Regions from separate parts of the Sinomonas terrae genome, predicted to be linked through region 2. Evidence: predicted binding sites of a transcription regulator. Region 2 holds the regulator's gene; the other holds the start of a gene.
What was found. Region 2 encodes HrcA, which represses chaperone genes, less so after heat shock. Its sites were predicted from a motif close to TTNGCACTCGNNNNNNNCGAGTGCNAA; they were not measured.

Region 1 (11,522 bases), 1.3 Mb from region 2:
AACCCCGCGCTGGTCAACGAGGACCCCTACGGCGCCGGGTGGCTCTTCACCGTCGAGGTCACCTCGGAGGGCCCGCTGCTCTCTCCCGAGGAGTACGCCTCCAAGAACGGCGGAGAGCTCTAACCCGCGTCAGCTGATCCAGGAAGGAATCCGGCATGGCCGTCGGCGTCTTCGAACTGTTCTCGGTGGGCATCGGCCCCTCGAGCTCTCATACCGTCGGCCCCATGCGGGCCGGGGCCGTGTTCGCCCACGAGCTGCGCGAGCGTGGGCTGCTCGACGATGTCGCGTCCCTGCGCGTGGACCTCTACGGTTCGCTCGCCGCGACAGGGCGCGGGCACGGGACGTTCACGGCTGTGCTCCTCGGGCTCGAGGGCTTCGAGCCCGAGGAGATCCTCCCGGAGCAGGTCGAGGAGCGGCTGGCTTCGATCGCCGAGACCGGCAGGCTCAACCTTGCAGGCGGGCGCGAGCTCGAGTACGGGGTCGAGGACATGGTCCTGCACCCCCTCACGGTGCTGCCGAGGCACACGAACGGCATGCGGTTCCAGGTCGAGGACGACGGCGGAGCGACCCTGCACGACGCGACCTTCTTCTCGGTAGGCGGCGGCTTCATTGTCCGCGAGGGCGAGGAGGAAGCGGCCCAGAAGGAGCTCGAGGAGTCGAAGCAGGAGCTCCCGTTCCCGTTCCACACGGCCGCCGAGCTCATGGGCCGGTGCGCGTCGAAGGGCCTATCGATCAGCGACATCATGCTGGTCAACGAGAAGGCCTCCCGCAGCGAGGAGGAGATCCGCGAGGGGCTCCTGCACATCTGGCATGTCATGGAGGCCTGTGTCGAGTCCAGCCTCAAGCGGGAGGGGCTGCTGCCCGGGGGACTGAAGGTCCGCCGTCGTGCCCCCGACTGGCACGAGCGCCTCCTGAAGGAGGACAAGGACCGGGATCCGCTGTACTGGCAGGAGTGGGTCAACCTCATCGCCCTGGCGGTGAACGAGGAGAATGCCTCGGGCGGGCGCGTGGTGACGGCGCCGACGAACGGCGCGGCCGGGATCATTCCGGCGGTGCTGTACTACGCGCTCAACTACGCCCCCGGCATGGCGGGCGCGACCCAACAGGACAAGGACGACGCCGTCGTCCGGTTCCTGCTCGCGGCCGGCGCCGTCGGGGTGCTCTACAAGGAGCAGGCCTCCATCTCGGGAGCCGAGGTGGGCTGCCAGGGCGAGGTGGGCTCGGCGTCGTCCATGGCGGCCGCGGGCCTCGCCGAGGTGATGGGCGGGACCCCCGCCCAGGTCGAGAACGCGGCCGAGATCGCCATGGAGCACAACCTCGGCCTGACGTGCGACCCGATCGGGGGCCTCGTCCAGGTGCCGTGCATCGAGCGCAACGCCATCGCGGCGGCGAAGGCGATCAACGCCGCCAAGATGGCGCTATGGGGCGACGGCTCGCACCGGGTCTCGCTCGACGAGGTCATCGTCACGATGCGCGAGACCGGGCGCGACATGAGCAGCAAGTACAAGGAGACCGCCATGGGCGGCCTCGCCGTCAACGTGGTGGAGTGCTGAGAGGTGGAGTGCTGAGAGGGGAGTGCTGAGAGGGAGGGGCTAGCGCCGCTACGCCTCGGCGTGCTCCCCTTCTGAGATCTCCTCGAGCATCTTGCTGCAGAACGCCGCGAGATCGTCGGGCTTGCGGGATGTCGTGAGTCCGCGGTCCGTGACCACCTCGCGGTCCACCCAGTTCGCGCCGGCGTTCCTGAGGTCCGTCTGGAGCGACGCGTAGGAGGTCATCTCGCGGCCCTTGACGGCGCCGGCCTCGATGAGGATCCACGGCCCGTGGCAGATCGCGGCGATGGGCTTGCCAGCCTCGAGGAAGGCCTTCACGAACTCGACGCCCTTCTGTTCGAGCCGCATCTTGTCGGCATTCACGGTGCCGCCCGGAAGCACGAGCGCGTCGAAGTCATTCGGGTCGGCCTGGTCGAGCGTCACGTCGACAGGGAACGACTCGCCGTGCTCCCAGTCTCCCTTCATCGCCGTGATCTGGCCCTCCTCGGGCGAGACGAGCGCTGGATCGCCGCCGGCTTCCTCGACCGCCTTCCACGGCTCGGTCAGCTCGACCTGCTCGACGCCGTTGGTCAGGAGGAACGCAACCTTCTTGCCTCTGATGTTGTTCGCCATATCTCGTCGCTACCCACTGGCAGCGTGGTAAACCGCACACCTCCCGGCGACTAGACTGGGTTAGGCCCCGAGACCCGACCGAAGGGACGCACCCTACCTTGAGCAGCTTCACCGCGCGCTTCGCGAGCCAGGACGAAATCGAGCACTGGGACAAGCACGTCACCGCGAATCCCAACGGCGGGAACCTGCTGCAGTCGGCCGCATTCGCCGCCGTCAAGAAGAACTTCGGCTGGGACATCCGGTATCTCGTCCTCGACGGGCCCGAGGAGAGCAGCTACAACCTCGTCCTCGAAAAGTCGTTCCCCGTGATGGGCCGGCTCTGGTACCTCATCAAGGGCCCCGACGTCGCATCTGTGGACGACGTGCCGGCGGCCCTCGAGGCCGTCAAGGAACTCGTCGAGCGGGAGAAGCTCCGGGTGTTCGCGGTGAAGATCGAACCCGACATCGTGGATTCGGACGCGGCGCGCGCCGTGTTCTCGAAGGCCGGCCTCGTGAAGTCGTTCAACCTCCAGCCGAATGACTCCACCGCGATCCTGGACATCACTCCGGAACCCGGTCCGCTCCTGCGCAGCCTCCATTCCCGTGGGCGGAACGCCGTCCGCCGCGCCGAACGCGAGGGCGTCCAGGTCGAGGTGGCCGAGCCGACGCTCGCGAACTACCGCACCATGCACGCGCTCATGACGGGAACGCTCAACACCAAGTCCCGCAGCGGCGCCCAAGTCCGCAGCTTCGAGTACTACCGCCAGTTCTGGACCGAGTTCACCTCCCGTGGGCAGGGCCGGCTCTACTTCGTGTACGAGAACGGGCGTCCCTCCGTCGGTGCCTTCGTCATCAACTACGGGCGCAAGGCGACGTACAAGGACGGCGGCTCCCTGCAGCAACGTTCCCAGTACGGCGACTCGCACCTCGTCCAGTGGACCGCGATCCTCGACATGAAGACCCTCGGCTGCACCGAGTACGACTTCTGCGGCACCCCGCCCGCCGACAAGCTCAAGGACACCTCCCACCCGTTCCACGGGCTCGGCCTCTTCAAGACCTCCTTCACGAAGTCCGTCACGGACTTCGTCGGGGCTTGGGACTACATCATCGACGTCCCGCGGTACACCGCATGGACGACGGCGGGCGAACGGGTCGCACGGCAGCTCTACACCCGGCGCACGGGTCAGCAGTTCTACTGAGGGAAGGCATCATGGGCGAAGAGGACGCACGCACCCGGCCGATGCCTCCCATCTCGCCCGCACAAGCGCGGGCGAACAACGCTGCAGCGGTCCGCATGCTGCGGCGGCTCATGACCGGCGACAGCCCACCCACCGCGCCGCTCTCGATCGTGGACCGGCTCGCCGCCAGCCCCTATGCGAACCCGACCATCCAAGTGGGCGGCGTCGACGAGTCGGCGCGACGGACCCTCGATTTCACGCTGCTCCTCGCCGAGACGATGTTCCGATACGGCGCGGGCGCTCTCGAAGTCGAGTCCTCGATGATCGCCGTGACGGCCGCGCTCGGGCTGCAGCACATCGAGGTCGACATCACCAATCAGTCGGTTGCGATCAACTACTCTCCCAGGGATCAGACCCCGATCCAGCTTCTCCGCGTCGTCCGTTCGTGGACGAGCAACTATGCGGGGCTCGCGCTCGTGCATCAGCTCGTGAGCGAGATCGCCGCCGGCGGGGTGGGCCGGGACGAGGCGATGCGGCGGCTCCAAGGCATCACGAAGCGCGCGAAGCCCTTCCCCCGCTGGGCGGTGACGGCGGCCTACTCGCTCTTCGCCGCACTGTTCGTCGGCGTGCTCGGCGGCGGGCTCATGGCTTCGCTCATCGCGTTCCTGAGCAACCTCGGCGTCTCGCTCGTGACCCGGGTCATGGGGCGGTGGCGCGTCCCCGACTTCTTCACGACCCTCGCGAGCGCGTTCCTCGTGACACTTATCGCGCTGCTCATGTTCTGGGCCAAGATGACGATCGCGCCGGCGATCGTCGTCGTCGGTGGGATCCTCCTGCTCCTGCCCACCTCACGGCTCGTCTCTGCCACCCAGGACGCCATCAACGGCTTCCCGGTCACGGCCGCGGGACGCTTCCTCTCCGCGTTCCTCACGTTCGCGGCCCTCGTGGCCGGGATCGCGGTCGCGTTCCTCGCAGGCGAGCTCCTGGGCGTGTCCCGCATCGACGTCACGCAGACCTTTCCGCCCTCGTACCCGTATTGGGTCCAGGTGATCCTCATCGGGGCGGCCGTTGCCGCCATCGCCGTCACCGAGCAGACGTCGCGGCGGCTCGTGGTGCCGACGGCGCTCGTGGGGGTCGTCGGGTACTTCGTCCTCACGGGCGTCCAGCTCACCGGCGTCGGCGACAGGGTCGCTCCGGCGGCGAGCGCCGTCGTCATCGGCTTCCTCGCCCGGATCGTGGCGCTCAAGATGGGCGCGCCGCAGCTCGTCGTGGCCGTTCCGGCCGCACTGATCCTGCTGCCCGGCCTCACGATCTTCCGTTCGATGTACGTCGCGACGCTCGACGTCAATCAGACCGGTGCCGGGGCGGGAGGGATGCTCACCGCGATGGCGATCATCCTCGGGGCGGCGGCCGGTGTTGTGCTCGGCGACCATCTGGCCCGCCCGTTCACCCAGAAGGCAGGGTCGGTCGAACGGCGCCGCCGCTGGATGCGCCGCTGAACTGTTAGATCTGGCCGACCGGCATCTTCTTCTCGGCCTGGAACTGGTCCTCAACTCGGCCATGCGCCCAGTATCCCGAGAGTGAGAGCTTCTCGCGCGGCAGCTCGCGCTGCTTGAAGATGGCGCGGAGCTCCTTCATGGCCCCACGCTCGCCGTGCGCGAAGACGCTCGGCGTGCCGGGCAGCCACTCGGCATCGGCGATGGCCTGGGCGAGGACCACGGTCTCTCCCGCGGGCTCGCCCTCGCGCGAAATCCACCGGATGTCGATGCCTGAGGGCGATTCGAGCTCCATGACGTCGGCGCCGGAGCCGATCTCGAGGAACGCGATCCCGCGGGCCTCGCCGGGGAGGGCCTCGATGGCGGCGGCGACGGCCGGCAGCGCGGACTCGTCGGCGGCGAACAGGTGCCACTCGGCTTCGGGATCGGGGGAGTAGGCCCCGCCCGGGCCGGTGCAGATGAGCCTGTCTCCGGGCTTTGCGGCGGCCGCCCACGGTCCAGCGACGCCCTCGTCGCCATGCACTACGAAGTCGATCGCGAGCTCGCGGGCCTCCGGGTCGAAGGATCGGACGGTGTAGGTGCGCGTTACGGGCCACTGCTCGGCAGGGAGCGATTCGCGCAGTGCCGCGATGTCCACGGGGCCCTCGGGCCATGCTCCGTCTGGCAGCTGGGTGGGAAACGAGACCTTGACGTACTTGTCGGTGAACCCGTTGTCAGCGAACGCGTCGAAGCCCGCGCCGCCGGCGACGACGCGCACGAGGTGCGGCGTGAGCCATTCGGTCCGGGCAACCACCAGATCCAGCGTGGGGCGGGGCTTCTTGGCGGGAGCCGTGGTGGTGGAGGCTGATGTCATGCGGCCCAGAATAGCCGTTCAGCCCCACGCGATCGGCTCTGCACCTTGTTCGACGAGTAATGAATTGGCCCGACTGAACGGACGCGAACCGAAGAATCCGCGAGACGCGCTCAGCGGCGAGGGGTGCGCGGAGGCGATGATCGGCGTCGTGCCCAGAATCGGCCGGACGGACTGAGCGTTCCTGCCCCACAGGATGGCCACGAGCGGAAGGCCGCGGCCGACGACGGCGCGCACCGCCGCGTCTGTCACTTCCTCCCAGCCCACGCGGCGATGGGAGCCCGAGTCTCCGGCCCTCACCGTGAGCGCTCGGTTGAGCAGGAGAACCCCCTGCCCCGCCCACGCGGTGAGATCTCCGCACGAAGGCGACGCCCCGACGTCGTCCGCCAACTCCCGGAAGAGGTTGGCGAGGCTCCGCGGTAGAGGGGCGACCTCGGGGCGCACCGAGAAGCACAGCCCCATCGAATGGCCGGGAGTGGGATACGGGTCCTGGCCGATGACGAGCACACGGACCGCCGAGAGCGGATCGCGGAACGCGCGGAGGACGGCGCCGGGCGGCGGGAGGATGACGGCGCCGGCCGCGGCGTCCTTCGCCGCAGCGCGCAGGGCCCGGCGGAGCGCGGCCTCAGCCGGTGCGAGCGCTGCAGCCCATTCGGGGTGCATGAGGTCTTCGAGCGGCGCATTGGCCATCGCGGCGAGGGACTCGGCCTCCTCGGCTGGGGTCGGCAGGGGCGGGGTGGATTCCGCGCGGGACGGTCCATCTGGGAGCTCGAAGAGCGGCTCGGTCTCGGTCACGGTCTCCAGTCTCGCACCCGAGGCGAATGACACGTGTGTAGTTCCCTTCTAGACTGATGCGAGGTTTGGAAGGTCGGCCGAAGGGAGCGGACGTGGGTGCAGCGGAGCCGGGAGAGGCTTGGGAGCGCGAGGACCGGATGGGGCTCTCGGAGCGGGAGATCCAGATGCTCGCCCTGGAGCGCAACTGGTGGAAGTACGCCGGTGCCAAGGAACAGGCGATCCGGGAGCTCTTCGACCTCTCGGCCACCCACTACTACCAGCTCCTCAACGCCCTGATCGACACCGAGGCGGCGCTTGCGCATGACCCAATGCTCGTGAAGAGGTTGCGTAGACTTAGGACGTCGCGGCAGCGCGCGCGCACGGCTCGTCGCCTGAGCGGCAGCGCGTGAGCCTGCCGCGGTCTCCCCAGCGGAACATCGGACGAGGACCTGACGCCATGAGCACCTACCCCCGTGACGAGTTCGACGACATCCCCGAGACCCCACGGCGCCAAGGAGTGCATCGGACCCGCGTCACCAGCGCGACGGGTCGCCGGGGGGCCTTCGCGTGGGTCCTCCTGGCCGCGGCCGTCGTCGTCGTGCTGGTCGCTGCCGCGCTCTTCCTCGTGCCCAAGCTCCTCCGCCCGACCTCGTCCCCGGCCCCCGCGGGCACCTCGCACACGACGGCGAGCAGCACCCCTAAGGCGTCCCCAACCACGACTCCCAGCCCGAGCAGCGCCCCGTCGACGTCCGCCTCGCCAACCGCCACGTCGCCCAGCACCCCGACACCAACCGCAGCGGCCGCAGACCGGACCCTCCCCGTGGGCGTCTACAACGCGACCACGACGTCTGGGCTCGGCAACAAGGTCGCAACGACGGCCCGCTCCGCCGGATGGACGGTTGCTGCAGTTGGGAACTGGTCCGGAACGCCCGTCAACACCTCCGTCGTCTTCTACCGTGACCCGACCCAGAAGGCCTCAGCGGACGCTCTCGCCTCCGACCTCGGCATCGCCACCGTCCTGCAGGCGCAGCAGCTCGGCTACCCGCTCGCTGCCGTGATCGGCCCCGGGTACACGGGCTAGTGATCCGCCGTCCGGGAGCCGGGTCGGCAGGCCGAGCTGCGCTCCGGGCCGGCGCGGGCGTTGTCGCCGTCCTGGGACTTTCGGCGTGTTCGGTCTTCGCGACGAACGCCCGGCTCGCCCAGACCGAGGCCTCCGGCGACGGTGTGCTGCGCATCGGCATGCTGCTCGACAACACCGGTTCGGCGGCCTTCCTGAACGATGCCCAGCAGGCCGCCGTCGAACTCGCCATCCAGCAGGCGAACGCCGCGGGCGGCCACAAGGGGCGCCCTATCGAGTTCCTGCAGCCCTCCGTCACCTCGGACACCGCGGCGGCCGCGCGCCAGCTCGTGGCGGCGAAGGCCGACGTCGTCATCGGGCCAACGGACTCAAGCCGCGCCCCCGCGGCCATCGACGTCCTCGACAAGGCCAAGACCGTCCTCATCTCGCCGGCGAACCTCGACCCCGCGCTCTCGGGTTACGGGAGTGGCGGCTACTACTTCCGCACCGCTCCGCCCGAGACCGCCGAGGGTGCCGCCCTCGTGGCCGTGGCGAAGGGCAAGGACGCGACGAGCATCGCTGTCCTGCGGCAGAAGGGCGCCTACGGGCAGGACGTTGGTGACGCCGTCGCCGCCGCGGCAAAGGCGGCGGGGCTGGCCGAGAAGGGCAGCGGCGAGTTCTCAGGGCACGACGCCGGGTCCGCCGCGGCCGCCGCCCGTGCCGCAGGCGCGGGAGCGGTCGTCGTCGTTGCCCACGACGAGGCGCAGGCGGTGCTCGCCCAGGTGCACGATGCCGGAGTCCCCGGCTCGAAGATCCTGCTCGCCGACGCCGCCGTCGCCCAGTACGCCACGGGGCTGGCCAGCGGAGCGCTCGACGGCGCGAGCGGCCTTGTGCCGGGCCTCTTCCCGAGCGCAGCGTTCGAGACGGAGATCCTCAAGCAGTCTCCCGGGCTGAAGGACATGACGTTTGCCGCGGAGGCGTACGACGCCGCAGCCCTCGCGATCCTCGCCGCCGGTGAAGCCCAGGACGACGCCGGGGCCTCCATCGCCTCGCACTTAATCGGGGTATCGGGCGGTACGGCGGGGCGCGGGGGAGCGGCTCCCCGGACGAAGTGCACGGCGCTCGCAGACTGCCTCGGTCTCGAGTCGAAGGGGAAGCCCATCGACTATGACGGTCAGTCTGGGCCCATTGCCTTCGACGCGAACGGCGACATCACGACCGCGAACTTCACCGTCATGAGCTATGGGACTGACAACACGGCGCATCAAGCCGGCACCCAAACTGTCGCGCATTGACCTCCGCACTGACGGAGATCCCCGCTTCTGACGCCGCTCTGTTCGCGATTGGCATGAAGCGCAGTCGGCGCTTGCACTCGACCGGGCAGAGTGCTAATTATTGACCTAGCACTCCCACGGGTTGACTGCTAAGTCGGCGGGTTCGCAAAGGCTCGCCAGACCGCCGTCGTCCGAGGGGGGAAGGGAACACCTCGCTGGGGTGAGGCGTCCGCCGACCGGGAAGGAACGGGAAGCTGGCGCCGGCCGTCGCGGGCGCTGCAGCGGGTGCGCTCACCACACGATCGTCCCGAAAGGACAGAAGCCGTCATGGCCAAGATCATTGCATTCGACGAAGAGGCCCGTCGCGGCCTCGAGCGCGGTCTCAACCAGCTGGCCGACGCTGTCAAGGTCACTCTCGGCCCGCGTGGCCGCAACGTCGTCCTTGAGAAGAAGTGGGGCGCCCCCACGATCACCAACGACGGCGTCTCGATCGCCAAGGAGATCGAGCTCGACGACCCGTACGAGAAGATCGGCGCGGAGCTCGTCAAGGAGGTCGCCAAGAAGACCGACGACGTCGCTGGCGATGGCACCACCACCGCTACAGTCCTCGCGCAGGCCCTCGTCAAGGAAGGCCTCCGCAACGTCGCCGCAGGCGCCGACCCGCTCTCGCTCAAGCGCGGCATCGAGAAGGCCGTCGACGCCGTCACGGCCGAGCTCCTCGAGTCCGCCAAGGAGATCGAGACCAAGGAGGAGATCGCCGCGACCGCGTCCATCTCCGCCGGCGACCCCCAGATCGGCGAGCTCATCTCCGAGGCCCTCGACAAGGTGGGCAAGGAGGGTGTCATCACCGTCGAGGAGTCGAACACGTTCGGCCTCGAGCTCGAGCTCACCGAGGGCATGCGCTTCGACAAGGGCTACCTCTCGGCCTACTTCGTGACCGACGCGGAGCGCCAGGAGACGGTCCTCGAGGATCCCTACATCCTCATCGTCAACTCCAAGATCAGCTCGGTGAAGGACCTCGTCGCGGTCCTCGAGCGCGTGATGCAGGCCAACAAGCCGCTCCTCATCATCGCTGAGGACGTCGAGGGCGAGGCTCTGGCCACGCTCATCGTCAACAAGCTCAAGGGCACGTTCAAGTCCGTCGCCGTCAAGGCTCCGGGCTTCGGCGACCGCCGCAAGGCCATGCTCACCGACATCGCGATCCTCACGGGTGGCCAGGTCATCGCCGAGGAGGTCGGCCTCAAGCTCGAGAACGCCACCCTCGAGCTCCTCGGCAAGGCCCGCAAGGTCGTCGTGACCAAGGACGAGACCACGATCGTCGAAGGTGCTGGCGACGCCGAGCAGATCGCCGGCCGTGTCGCCCAGATCCGCGCGGAGATCGAGAACTCCGACTCGGACTACGACCGCGAGAAGCTCCAGGAGCGTCTCGCCAAGCTCGCCGGCGGCGTCGCCGTCATCAAGGCGGGCGCGGCCACTGAGGTCGAGCTCAAGGAGCGCAAGCACCGCATCGAGGACGCCGTCCGCAACGCGAAGGCTGCCGTCGAAGAGGGCATCGTCGCCGGTGGTGGCGTGGCCCTCATCCAGGCTGGCGCCAAGGCGTTCGCGAACCTCAACCTCGAGGGCGACGAGTCCACGGGTGCCAACATCGTGAAGATCGCGATCGAGGCTCCGCTCAAGCAGATCGCGTTCAACGCTGGCCTCGAGCCGGGCGTCGTTGCTGACAAGGTCCGCGGCCTGCCCGCCGGCCACGGCCTCAACGCTGCCACCGGCCAGTACGAGGACCTCCTCGCCGCTGGCGTCAACGACCCGGTCAAGGTGACCCGCTCTGCTCTGCAGAACGCTGCCTCGATCGCCGGCCTCTTCCTCACCACGGAGGCCGTCGTCGCCGACAAGCCCGAGAAGGCTGCCCCGGCGATGCCGGGTGGCGACGAGATGGGCGGCATGGGCGGCTTCTAGCCCCCACACCGTCTCGGGTACGGATAATCCGGCCCGGGAGCGTTTCGGGTACGGATATTCCGGCCCGGGAGCGTCTCGGGTACGCCGGACGGCTGCCCCAAGAACGACGGCGGGGTCCCCACTTCGGTGGGGGTCCCGCCGTCTTTGCGTTTCGGGTACAGATATTTCCCCCATCACACCTCTCGGGTACGCCAACTGTGGGGCATCTCGGGCGCACAAACTCACCTCCAGCAGCGTCTCGGGTACAGATGCTCGCACGGAGAAGAATGTGCGGGAGGACAGAACGCGCACGACGACGGAGGGCGCCTTTCGCACGGAAAGAGCCTTCCGCCGTCGTGCCTGAGACGGTCAGGGGTGGGGGTATCTGTACCCGAGACGGTCAGGGGTGGGGGTATCTGTACCCGAGACGGTCAGGGGTTAGGCTTCGGGGGTTCCCTGGTGGAAGCGGAGGCGCCATCGGCCGTCGGCGCGCTGCCAGAGGGAGCTCCTTAGGGCGGAGCCGTCCGAGCCTTCGGTGCGGTAGAGGACCTGGATGAGGTCGCGTGAGAGGGGAGCGGCCTCGACGAGTTCGAACGTCACGCTGATCTCGGGGGCCTGCACGAGGGCGTCGACGATCTCCTCCCTCAGCCAGAGCCGTCCCGATTGCCCGATCTCGCGGTACTCCGGATGCAGGAGATACGCGAGCTGGCCGAAGTCGCTTCGCGTCTCGGGGTCGAGCAGTTCCTGTTCGAGTTCGACCACGGCCTCGACTTCGCGCGGTTGTGCCAGCAGGTCTGGCTCAACCCGACCGTCGGGC
Region 2 (11,522 bases):
CCCAAGCCCGCCGAGACTGCTTTGCTGCAGCCGAGACGACCGCGCGCCATTTCGCGAGCGATTTGGCGCCCCGCTCACCCTTCCACCGCACAATCGAGCGTTCTGCCTGCCAAGGGATGACAGCGTCAGCGCCTAGCTCGGTTGCCGCCTCGGCAGCGAGCTCGTCGCGGTCGCCTTTGGCGAGCGCCTGCACGAGCACGAGCCGGTATGGTGGCCGCGGCTCGCGCTCTACGCTGTTGAGGACGACGGCGAGGAGATCGCCTTCCGCACGGGCCACCCGGCCCCGGCCACGCACGCCGCACCCGTCGACGAGGTCGACCGGTTCCCCGGGTGCGAGCCTTTTGACCGTTGCCGCGTGGCGGCCCTCGGTTCCCCTGACGGTGACGACGTCGCCCTCCCCCAGCGCCTCGAGCGAGCCCGGGTCGACGAAGAAGACGGGGTTGGACACGTCAGAGGTTCCCGAACTTGTCTCGCAGCTTCGCGAACATTCCCCCGCCCGTGCCGACGAGTTTCCCTTCTGCGACATGCTCTCCACGGAGCTTGGCGAGCTGCCTCAGGAGCTCCTCCTGCTCCGCATCGAGCTTGGTGGGGACCTCGACGTTGACGTGCACCAGCAGATCTCCGCGGCCGGCGCCCCGCAGGCGTGCCACACCGAGGTGCTGGAGCGTGATCACGTCGCCGGACTGTGTGCCCGGGTGGAGCGTGATGGTCTGTTCGCCGTCGAAAGTCTCGAGCGTCAGCTCGGTCCCTAGCGCCGCCGCCGTCATGGGGACGCTCAGGGTCGCGTGCAGGTTGTCGCCGTCACGCGAGAACGTCGTGTGCGTGGCGACCCGGATCTCCACGTAGAGATCGCCTGTCGGCCCGCCCGCCGTACCTGCCTCGCCTTGGCCGGCGAGCTGGATCCGGGTACCCGTGGAAACGCCGGCTGGGATCTTGACCGTGAGGGAACGCCGGCTGCGGACGCGGCCCTCCCCGCCGCACTCGTTGCAGGGGCTCGGGATCTCGGTGCCGAAGCCGCCGCACGAGGGGCATGTCGCCGTCGTCATGACCTGGCCGAGGATCGAGCGCACCGCGCGCTGGACGTGCCCGCTGCCGTGGCAGACGCTGCATCGCACGGGCTGTGTGCCCGGCTCGCAGCAGGATCCCTCGCAGCGGGTGCAGAGGACCGCTGTGTCGACCTCGATCTTCTTGTTGACTCCGAAGACTGCGTCCTTGAGTTCGATCCGGACCGCGATCAGGGCATCTTGGCCGCGTCGCACCCGGGAAGCCGGGCCCGTCTGCGCCCCTCCCCCTCCGAAGAACGTCTCGAAGATGTCCTGGAAGGCGAAGCCCGCCCCGTTGTAGGCGCCCGAGAACCCGTTGTCCGTCCCGTTCTCGTTGCCTGTCGCGTCGTAGACGCGGCGCTTTTCGGGGTCGGAGAGCACCTCATAGGCGTGGGTCACGGCCTTGAAGCGCTCCGATGCTTCCTCGCCCGGGTTGACGTCCGGGTGGAACTGGCGCGCCAGCTTCCGGTAGGCCTTCTTGATCTCCTCGCCGCTCGCATCCGGTGACACGCCGAGGGTTTCGTAATGGCTGCTCACTGTCTTCTTTCTCTAGCTTCCGGCGAGGATCTTCGAGAGGTATCGCGCGACCGCGCGTACCGCTGCCATCGTGGCCGGGTAGTCCATTCGGGTCGGGCCGAGAACGCCGATCTTGGCGTCGTCCCGTCCGTACCCCGTTGCCACGACCGAGGTCTCGGCGAGCGAGTCGGCGGCGGTCTCGTGGCCGATTGCCACTGCGACACCACGCGCATCGCTTGCCATCTCGGACAGGAGGCGCAGGAGCACAACCTGTTCCTCAAGGGCTTCGAGCACCGGTGAGATGCTCAGGAGGAAGTCGCTGTTGGACCGCGCGAGGTAGGCCGTGCCTGCCGTCACGATCCGCTCTTCGCGGCTTGAGGCGGCAAGGGCAGCAAGCCCTGCGGCGAGCTCTGCCGCGACGGCACGGTCCTCCGGGAGGAGCGAGTCCATGATCCCCGCCACGTTCGCCCCGACCTGCGCGACCGGCTTGCCTGCCGTTGCCGCAAGAAAGCCTTGGCGCAGCACCGCGAGCCTGTCGTGGTCGAGGTCCTCTCCCAACGTCACGACCCTCTGTTCGACGGTGCCGCTGTCTGCGATGAGCACGAGCAGGACCTGACGGGGGGCGAGGCCCACCGCTTCGACGTGGCGCACTCGCGCGCGGCCCAGCTGAGGGTACTGGACGACGGCGACCTGGTTCGTGAGGTGCGAAAGCAGCCGCACGGTGCGTTCGAGGACGTCGTCCAGATCGTCTGCACCTTCCAGGAGGGACTGGATCGCGTGCTTCTCCGCAGCAGAGAGCGGCCGTACTGCCGCGAGCTGATCGACAAAGACGCGATAGCCCTTGTCCGTCGGGACCCGGCCCGCACTCGTGTGCGGGGCAACAATGAGGCCATCGTCCTCGAGGGCGGCCATGTCGTTGCGGATCGTCGCGCTCGAGACGCCGAGACGATGGCGCTCCACGAGGGCCTTCGATCCAACTGGCTCCCGGTAGTGGACGTAGTCCTCGACGATTGCCCTCAGCACCTCGAGTTTGCGCGGCTCGTTCATTCCACCTCCCCTGCGGACATTGCTCGCTGCGTCCTGCGGACAGTACTCATTGCGCAACGCGCTTCCCGTACAGGACGTTCCTCAATTCCTTAGCACTCTCTCTACCCAAGTGCTAAATCTATTATGCGCCCCCCGCACGTCCACCCAGGGCATCGGGACACGCGGCCGGAAGGCCCCGAGCCGACGCCGTCTCGCCAGTAGCATGAAGCCGATCCAGATCTGGGCAGCAGTGCGAGGAGGCGAGGACCGGGTGTCCTACTACGACCAGTGGGGGCCGGCTGACATTGCCGCCCCCAAGAAGACCGTCCTGCCAGATGTGCCCATCGAGTTGGGCATGGTGCTAGAGGACAGCCAGACGGGGTGGGTGGGCGCGGTCACACGGGTCGAGAAGTCCGGCGGAATGCACGTCTTCAGCCTCGAGGATCGGCGCGGCAAGACCCGCTCGTTCGAACTCGGCTACGGATTCCTGCTCGAGGGGCGACCCGTCCGCCTCGCTCCCCCGGCCCCACGGCAGAAGGCGGCGGCTCCCAAACGGACCGCGTCGGGATCAGTCGCGGTCGACGGCGCTCGGGCGAGAGTGGCGCGGGCGAGTCGCATCTGGGTCGAGGGCAAGCACGACGCAGAACTCGTCGAGAAGGTCTGGGGCGACGACCTGCGCCTTGAGGGCATCGTCGTCGAGCCTCTCCACGGAGTAGACGACCTCGCCGCCGCCGTCGCGGACTTCCAGCCCGGTCCCGAGCGACGCCTCGGCATCCTCGTCGACCACCTTGTCGAAGGCTCGAAGGAGACGCGAATCGCCGAGAAGGCACTTGCGGTGCCCGGGGCCAGGGGGAACGTCCTGATCGTGGGGCACCCCTACGTGGACGTCTGGCAGGCCATTCGACCGCAGACCCTCGGGATCCCTGCGTGGCCGACCGTCCGCCGCGGACTCGACTGGAAGACCGGCATTCTCCGTGCTTTCGGCTGGCCTCACGAAACGTCCGAGGATCTCGGCCTTGGATGGCAGCGCCTCCTCGGCGCCGTCCGCACGTACGCCGATCTCGAGCCCGCACTCCTCGGCAGAGTCGAAGAGGTCATCGACTTCCTGACCGCCTGAGTTCGGTATTCTGAGGGCCAAGACCCTGTTCCCGAACGCAAGGAAGTGCTGTGTCCCAGAACTGGCAGGATCACCGTGAGCCCCAAGGGGGCAGGCTCGGGAAGGTCGGAGGCAGCGAGCCTTTTACCGCCAGCGAAGACCGTCAGTGGGCCACCCTCGCACATTTCGGCGGGATTCTCGGCTGCGTCCCCTCCCTGCTCGTCTACCTCTGCTTCAAGGATCGAGGCCCCTTTACGGCCCAGGAATCAAAGGAAGCGCTCAACTTCACGTTGCCTCCGACGCTCGCCGCGCTGGTGCTGAACCTGTTCTCGTTCATCCCCGTGATCGGTGTCTACCTTGCTGTGGTGGCGACGCTCATCTGGGTGGGGCTCGCGATCCTCTCCGTGACCGCAGGCATCGAGGTCAACCGCGGGCAGCCGTTCCGCTACCGATTCAATCTGCGGTGGATCAAGTGAGCCTGTTCGAGTAGACGCCGATCTGCCCGGACCCGGCCCTGCAGGTCCGGTCCGGGCAAAGGTGGCGTGCCCGGCTCAGGGCATGAGGCGGCGCACCACCGCGTCCGCGAGGAGCCTCCCCGCAAGGGTGAGGACGAGGCGCCCCTGGAACGCGGAGGGTCCGTCGACGAGACCCTCGGCAATGAGCCCCGCGACCTCGTGTCTTGACGACGCGGGGAGGACGCCGATCGGGAGGCCAGCGGCGAGTCGGAGCTCGAGGATGATGCGCTCCTCCAGGCGCGTCGCGTCGTCGAGCGTCTCACGTCCTGCGGCCGGCGATTCCGCTTGGGCCAGACGTGCGGCGTAGGCGCGCGGATGCTTGACGTTCCACCAGCGGACCCCGCCGACGTGCGAGTGCGCGCCCGGCCCCACGCCCCACCAGTCCCCGCCGTGCCAGTAGGCGAGGTTGTGGCGGCACTCGAACCTGCCCGCATCGGGGCTGTCGCCCTCTGCGCTCCGTGCCCAGTTGCTCACCTCGTACCAGTGGAAGCCGGCGCTGCCGAGGACCGCATCGGCGACCTCGTACTTGGCCGCGTGGTCGTCGTCGTCGACGTCAGGGACCTGACCGCGGCGAATCTGCGCGGCAAGGCGCGTGCCCTCCTCCACGATGAGGGCATAGGCGCTCACGTGATCTGGTTCGGAGGCGAGGGCGGCATCGAGGGACCAGCGCCAGTCATCCATGCTCTCCCCGGGGGTGCCGTAGATGAGGTCGAGGCTCACGTCGAGCCCGGCATCCCGAGCCCAGCGGACGGCCTCAGGGACACGGCTTGGAGTATGGGTGCGGTCCAGAACACGGAGGACGTGCGGGACCGCTGACTGCATGCCGAAGGATACGCGCGTGAATCCGGCCTCCCGCAGGGCAAGGAGGGAGTCAGGGGTCACCGAGTCGGGGTTGGCCTCCGTGGTCACCTCAGCGCCCGGCGCGAGGCCCCATTCGCCGACCGCTGCCTTGAGGATGGCGGCGAGGTCGTGGGCAGGCAGGAGCGTCGGAGTGCCTCCGCCGAAGAACACAGTGGACAGACGACGCCGGGGCACCCCTGAGGCGTCGAGCGCGCGAGCCGCGAGGCGCACCTCGTCGACGGCCGTCTGCGCGTACTCGTTCTGCGAAGCTCCCCCGCCCAGCTCGGCCGCCGTGTACGTATTGAAATCGCAATAGCCGCAGCGTACCGAGCAGAACGGGATGTGGGCGTAGAGCGAGAAGCTCCGCGCCTCGGCGTCTAGGGCCGCCTGGGGCGGCAGGACGCCGTCGGCCGGCGCCGGGTCCCCGAGCGGAAGGCTGCTGGCCAAACCTACGCCACCGCCTTCTGGTGGGCCGCAGTGAAAACGTGCACCTGGGTAGTACCTACTTCTTGGCCTTGTCCTTCGATTCGTCCGTGGTCAGCGCCGCGATGAACGCCTCCTGGGGAACCTCCACGCGGCCCACCATCTTCATGCGCTTCTTGCCCTCTTTCTGCTTCTCCAAGAGCTTGCGCTTGCGGGTGATGTCACCGCCGTAGCACTTTGCGAGGACGTCCTTGCGGATGGCGCGGATGTTCTCGCGCGCGATGATGCGGGAGCCGATCGCCGCCTGGATCGGCACCTCGAACTGCTGACGCGGAATGAGCTCGCGCAGCTTCGAGGTCATCATGACCCCGTACGAATAGGCCTTGTCGCGGTGGGTGATGGCGCTGAAGGCGTCGACCTGCTCGCCCTGGAGGAGGATGTCGACCTTGACGAGGTCCGCGGCCTGCTCTCCCTCGGCCTTCCAGTCGAGCGAGGCGTACCCGCGTGTCTTCGACTTGAGCTGGTCGAAGAAGTCGAACACGATCTCCGCGAGAGGCATCCAGTAGCGCAGCTCGACGCGGTCCTCGGACAGGTAGTCCATACCCTTCATCTGGCCGCGACGGCCCTGGCAGAGCTCCATGATCGCGCCGACGAATTCGTTCGGGGCGAGGATGGTGGCCGAAACCATCGGCTCCCGGACTTCCTTGACCTTGCCCGTCGGGAACTCGCTCGGGTTGGTGACCGTGACAACCGACTTGTCTTCGAGGGTGACCTCGTAGATGACGTTCGGAGCAGTCGAGATGAGGTCGAGATTGAACTCGCGCTCGAGGCGCTCGCGCACGATTTCCAGATGCAGCAGCCCGAGGAAGCCGACGCGGAAGCCGAAGCCGAGCGCCGCCGACGTCTCGGGTTCGTAGACGAGCGCCGCGTCGTTGAGCTTGAGCTTGTCCAGGGCATCCCGGAGATCGGGGTAGTCGGAGCCGTCCAGTGGGTAGAGGCCCGAGAAGACCATCGGCTTGGGGTCCTCGTAGCCGCCGAGGGACTGCGCCGCCGGGCGGGAGAGGTTCGTGACGGTATCGCCGACCTTGGACTGCCGCACGTCCTTCACGCCCGTGATGAGATAGCCGACCTCGCCAACCCCGAGGCCCTTGCTCGGGATGGGCTCGGGCGAGATCACCCCGATCTCGAGGAGCTCGTGGCTGGCCTTCGTGGACATCATCTGGATTCGCTCGCGCGGCGAGAGCGCGCCGTCGACCACGCGCACGTAGGTCACAACACCCCGATACGTGTCGTAGACCGAGTCGAAGATCATCGCCCGGGCGGGAGCCTTGGCATCGCCGACGGGGGCTGGGATGTCCTGCACAATGCGGTCGAGGAGGCCCTCCACGCCCACTCCGGTCTTCCCCGAGACCTTCAGAACCTCAGCCGGATCGCCACCGATCAGGTTGGCGAGTTCTTCGGCGTACTTCTCAGGCTGGGCCGCGGGGAGGTCGATCTTGTTCAGGACCGGGATGATATGGAGGTCGTTCTCCATGGCGAGGTACAGGTTCGCAAGCGTCTGGGCCTCGATGCCCTGCGCAGCGTCGACGAGCAGAACCGCTCCCTCGCACGCGGCCAGTGATCGCGACACCTCGTACGTGAAGTCGACGTGGCCGGGGGTGTCGATCATGTTGAGCGCATACGAGACGTCCTCGACCTCCCATGGCATGCGGACCGCCTGGGACTTGATCGTGATCCCGCGTTCGCGCTCGATGTCCATGCGATCGAGGTACTGCGCCTTCATATCGCGCGGCTGCACGACCCCGGTGAACTGCAGCATGCGGTCCGCGAGGGTCGACTTGCCGTGGTCGATGTGGGCGATGATGCAAAAGTTGCGGATGATCGACGGATCGGTCGCGGCGGGCACCGGTGCGGTGCGGGCCTGTGGAGACACCCTGTACGTCCTCTACTGCTCTGTGCGGCATGCTGTTCGTGCGCTGCTACTGCTTATCCAGCTATCCTGTGCCAGCGGGGCAATGCTGACTTCCCAGTCTCCCACGGATCCTGTCCTGCCGCAGAGCCCGGAGCCCGCGCCGCGCCGTGCGGGATGAAGGGATCGGGACGGCCTCGGTCTGCTACGATTGACTGCTGTGTGTCCGTGCAGGTCGACGGGCACTGATGGTCGGCTGCCATAGGCATCCCCACGCCGCTCAGTCGAGGCCGGCCTGAAAGCCCTCTAGACCCTGTTAGCGAAACAAGAAAGTTCACACGTGGCGAACATCAAGTCCCAGAAGAAGCGGATTCTCACCAACGAGAAGGCCCGCCAGCGCAACATGGCCGTCAAGTCCGAGCTCAAGACCCTCATCCGCTCGGTCAACGCGGCCGTCGAGGCATCCGACAAGGACGCCGCGAACTCGGCGCTGCTTCGTGCGACCAAGAAGCTCGACAAGGCTGTGAGCAAGGGCGTGATCCACAAGAACCAGGCGGCGAACCGCAAGTCGGCGATCGCCAAGAAGGTCAACGCGCTCTGACACACCCGTCAGGCAACAGCTGGGGCCGGGCATCCGCATGGATGCCCGGCCCCAGGTGGTTAAGTGGGCCCCGGGCTCAGCGGGCTCGCGCGGATGCACTCACGACGGCGAGGGCCCGCTCGACGGCGTAAGCCGGGTCCCGGGCGAGTCCCTTGACTTCGGCGTCGGCCTCGGCGACGGCTCGGATGGCCGTCGCGAGGCTCTTCGGTGTCCACCCCCGGATGTCGCGCTGAGCCTGCTCCACAAGCCAAGGCTGCAGACCGAGCGTTCGCGCGATGCTCTGGGCAGAGCCGTTCTCGCCCGCCACCTTCGCGAGCGTCCGCAGCTTCGAACCGACGGCGGCGACGATCGGAACGGGGTCCACTCCGGTCTCGACGGCATGTCGGAAGGTGGACAGCGCTAAGGCGGCGCGGCCGGCGAGTGCGGCGTCAGCCACCTTGAAGGCGGTCGCCTCGACCCGTCCGCCGAAGTACTTCTCGACGGTTGCGACGTCCACGGTCGACGTCGAATCGAGCTGAAGCTGACTGCATGCCGCCCCCAGTTCCGCCAGGCTGCTGCCAACTGCTGCTACGAGGGCGTCGATTGCCTCGCGCTCGATCCGGCGCCCGGACCCCTTGAATTCGGCGGCGACGAAGGCCGCCTTGTCCGCGTCCCTCTTGAGCGGCTGGCAGTCGACGACTGGCGCCCCCGAGCCGCGCACGGCGTCGAGGAGCTTCTTCCCGCGGGTTCCGCCGGCGTGCCGAAGGACGAGGACAATGTCCGGCTCCGGAGCGGAGAGGTAGGCCAGAGCGTCCTTGAGGAAGTCCTCGTTCATCGATTCGAGGCCGCTCGCCTCGATGTACTTCTGCTCGCCGAACAGTGACGGGGACGCCGCGAGCAGGAGCGCGCCGGGTGCGTACGTCTGGGCATCGAGACGCGTGAGCTCAAGATCGGGATGCGCGGTGCGCGCCTTTTTCCGTATGGAATCCATGGCTCGCGCCGCAAGGTAGTCCTCGGGCCCGGAGACGAGAACAACCGGAGCGGGAGCGGCGCTCCTGAAATCGATCCCAGCTGCGGAGGAGTTCGAGGGCCCCGATCTCGGGGCTCGCCGTCCTGCGGCCGCCATCATGATCCTTCTCCGAGCGCCGTGGAGTTCACAGACCAACCTTGCCATGTGCCGGGACTTCGGCCAACTTGCCAGCCGCTCGAAGGCACCGACAACCGGGCGTGCGCCGTCCCGATTGGTATTGGCGCAGCCGGAGCGTGTAGCTTTCTGCGAGCGGCCCTTGGCTGCTTGGGGGACCTGGGCTCGAAGGAGCCCTTCTGGACCTCAGGCAGAGAACGCGCGTACAGCGCGGAAGGGACGGCTACATGGATTCGAATGCCCTGAAGCGGACGTGGTCCATCGCGACCGCCCAGGGGGACGAGGTTCCGCTGTACTTCTACTCGCACCTCTTCGCCCACCACCCAGAGCTGCGGGAGATGTTCCCGGTGGCGATGGGCGCCCAGCGGGACAAGCTGTTTGCTGCACTGGGTCATATCATCAGCCGCGTGGACCGGATCGATGAGGTCAACGGATTCCTCGGCCAGCTCGGACGCGACCACCGACGATTCGCGGTCGTCCCGGAGCATTATTCGATGCTGGGTTCCTCGTTCCTGGCTACCCTCCAGCGCTTCGTGGGAGCCGAGTGGACCGAGCAGGTCGCGGCGGACTGGGCGGAGGCCTACGGGCTCATCGCCAAGGTCATGGTCATCGCCGCCGAGGACGCCTCGGACGAAACTCCGCCCTGGTGGGATGGGGAAGTGACCGCCGTCGAACGCCGAAGCCTCGACGTCGCCGTCCTGCAGGTGCGCCTCCCCCACGACTTCGCCTACGCTCCGGGCCAGTCCGCCGCCGTCGAGGTCCCAGCCTTGCCCCGCACCTGGCGGTACCTGAGCCCTGCGAACGCGCAGCGGGCGGACGGGACCGTCGAGTTCCACGTCCAGCTTGTCCCGGGCGGGCTCTTCAGCACCGCCGCGGTGCGGAAGACGAATCCTGGCGACGTTCTCCGCATCGGCGCCCCCGTCGGGGACCAGCTCAAGGCCGAGGCTGGCCGGGACCTCCTCCTCGTCGCCGGCGGGACGGGCCTGGCCCCGCTATCTGCAGTGCTCGACAGCGCCGCGACCCAGTGGCGCGAGAATGGCTCCGGCCCCCGGGTGGATCTCTTCCATGGGGCCCGGGTGCCTTGGAACCTCTACGACCAGCCGCGTCTGACGGCCCTGGCCGCACACGAACCCTGGTTTTCGTTCCACCCCGTCGTCTCAGACGACGCGACCTTCCCGGGCCTCAAGGGGAAGGTCGGCAGCGCCGCGGCGACGCACGCGTCGTCGTCGGGCCGACTGGCCTTGGTCTGCGGCTCGGGCCCAATGGTGGCCCACGCCGTCAGTGAGCTTGTCGGGTCCGGGGTACCGCGCGGAGACATCCGATACGAGGACTACACCGGCATCGAGGACAACTCCTCCCCAACCGGAGAAGAGCAGCTAGAAGGGACACGATGAGTACCAGCACCCACGGAACCCGGATCAGCCCCGCCGAGGTCCGAACCGCTACGTTCGCCCAAGTGGAGTACGGCTACGACCCTCAGGCCGTCCACCAGTTCCTCCAGGCCGTTTCCGACCAGATGAGCGCGGACCGCGTCCAGCTCGAGGCACGAGAAACGGCTGGCAAGGACGAGATGGTCAAGATCATCAGTCAGGCCCAGGTCCTGGCGGAGAAGTTCGTCGCCGAGGCCGAACAATATTCCAAGGATCTCGTGGCCAGCGCGCGGACCCAATACAGCGAGATCCTGCGCCGAGCAGAGCAAGCAGCGGGAAACTCCGCCCCCGGCACGGGTGCGAGCGCATCACCGGAAGGCAACCCGGAGTATCACACCCCGATCGAGGAGATCGAGTACGTCCGCACGTACACGAAGGTCGCCCAAGTCCAGCTCCGCGCCGTCATCGACGCCCTGGCCGAGCAGGTGGACCGGCTCGGCGACGTCCCCGGCGCACGGCCCGAGGTCGCGGCCGCCCCGGCCTCGGCCTGACCCGCGCGACTCCCCCATCCCCGACAGATCAGTTCCGCCCGAACGACAGATCAGTTCCGCCCGAACGCAGTTACGCAAACTGCACGAGGAGTAAACGCATGCTCTCTGAAACCTCTGCCCCGATCGTCAAGGCAACCCTCCCCGCCGTCGGCGAGAACATCCAGACCATCGCCCAACGCTTCTACGAGCACCTCTTCGAGGCGCACCCCGAACTGTTCGACGGCGTGTTCAACCGTGGGAACCAGGCCGACGGCCACCAGCAGCAGGCCCTCGCTGGCTCCATCGCCGCCTACGCGTCCATGCTCCTCGATCGGCCCGGCGAGGTCCCCGAGGCCCTCCTCTCGCGCATCAGTCACAAGCACGCCGCCCTCGCGGTTGAACCGAAGCAGTACAAGATCGTCCACGAGCATCTCTTCTGGGCCATCGCCGACGTGCTCGGCGACGCCGTCACCCCCGAGGTGGCCGCGGCCTGGGACGAGGTGTACTGGCTCATGGCCAACACGCTGATG

Region 1: a site for HrcA is predicted at 8,862-8,888, ahead of groL (chaperonin GroEL). Genes of this name have one in related genera too.

The regions. Positions count from the first base shown of each region.
Region 1 is NZ_JAKZBV010000001.1:3,457,665-3,469,186, reverse strand. It holds gene gcvH (glycine cleavage system protein GcvH) at 1-123, shown strand, start outside; gene L0M17_RS15980 (L-serine ammonia-lyase) at 156-1,553, shown strand; gene L0M17_RS15975 (type 1 glutamine amidotransferase domain-containing protein) at 1,602-2,162, opposite strand; gene L0M17_RS15970 (lipid II:glycine glycyltransferase FemX) at 2,261-3,340, shown strand; gene L0M17_RS15965 (threonine/serine exporter family protein) at 3,352-4,818, shown strand; gene L0M17_RS15960 (siderophore-interacting protein) at 4,823-5,668, opposite strand; gene L0M17_RS15955 (uracil-DNA glycosylase) at 5,687-6,460, opposite strand; gene L0M17_RS15950 (DUF3263 domain-containing protein) at 6,598-6,849, shown strand; gene L0M17_RS15945 (LytR C-terminal domain-containing protein) at 6,897-7,520, shown strand; gene L0M17_RS15940 (ABC transporter substrate-binding protein) at 7,520-8,791, shown strand; gene groL (chaperonin GroEL) at 9,098-10,726, shown strand; gene L0M17_RS15930 (ribonuclease HI family protein) at 11,144-11,522, opposite strand, start outside.
Region 2 is NZ_JAKZBV010000001.1:2,139,938-2,151,459, reverse strand. It holds gene L0M17_RS10055 (16S rRNA (uracil(1498)-N(3))-methyltransferase) at 1-448, opposite strand, end outside; gene dnaJ (molecular chaperone DnaJ) at 450-1,580, opposite strand; gene hrcA (heat-inducible transcriptional repressor HrcA) at 1,593-2,606, opposite strand; gene L0M17_RS10040 (DUF3097 family protein) at 2,809-3,702, shown strand; gene L0M17_RS10035 (DUF4870 domain-containing protein) at 3,753-4,157, shown strand; gene hemW (radical SAM family heme chaperone HemW) at 4,233-5,483, opposite strand; gene lepA (translation elongation factor 4) at 5,539-7,392, opposite strand; gene rpsT (30S ribosomal protein S20) at 7,709-7,969, shown strand; gene holA (DNA polymerase III subunit delta) at 8,046-9,074, opposite strand; gene L0M17_RS10010 (globin domain-containing protein) at 9,320-10,486, shown strand; gene L0M17_RS10005 (DivIVA domain-containing protein) at 10,483-11,013, shown strand; gene L0M17_RS10000 (globin domain-containing protein) at 11,112-11,522, shown strand, end outside.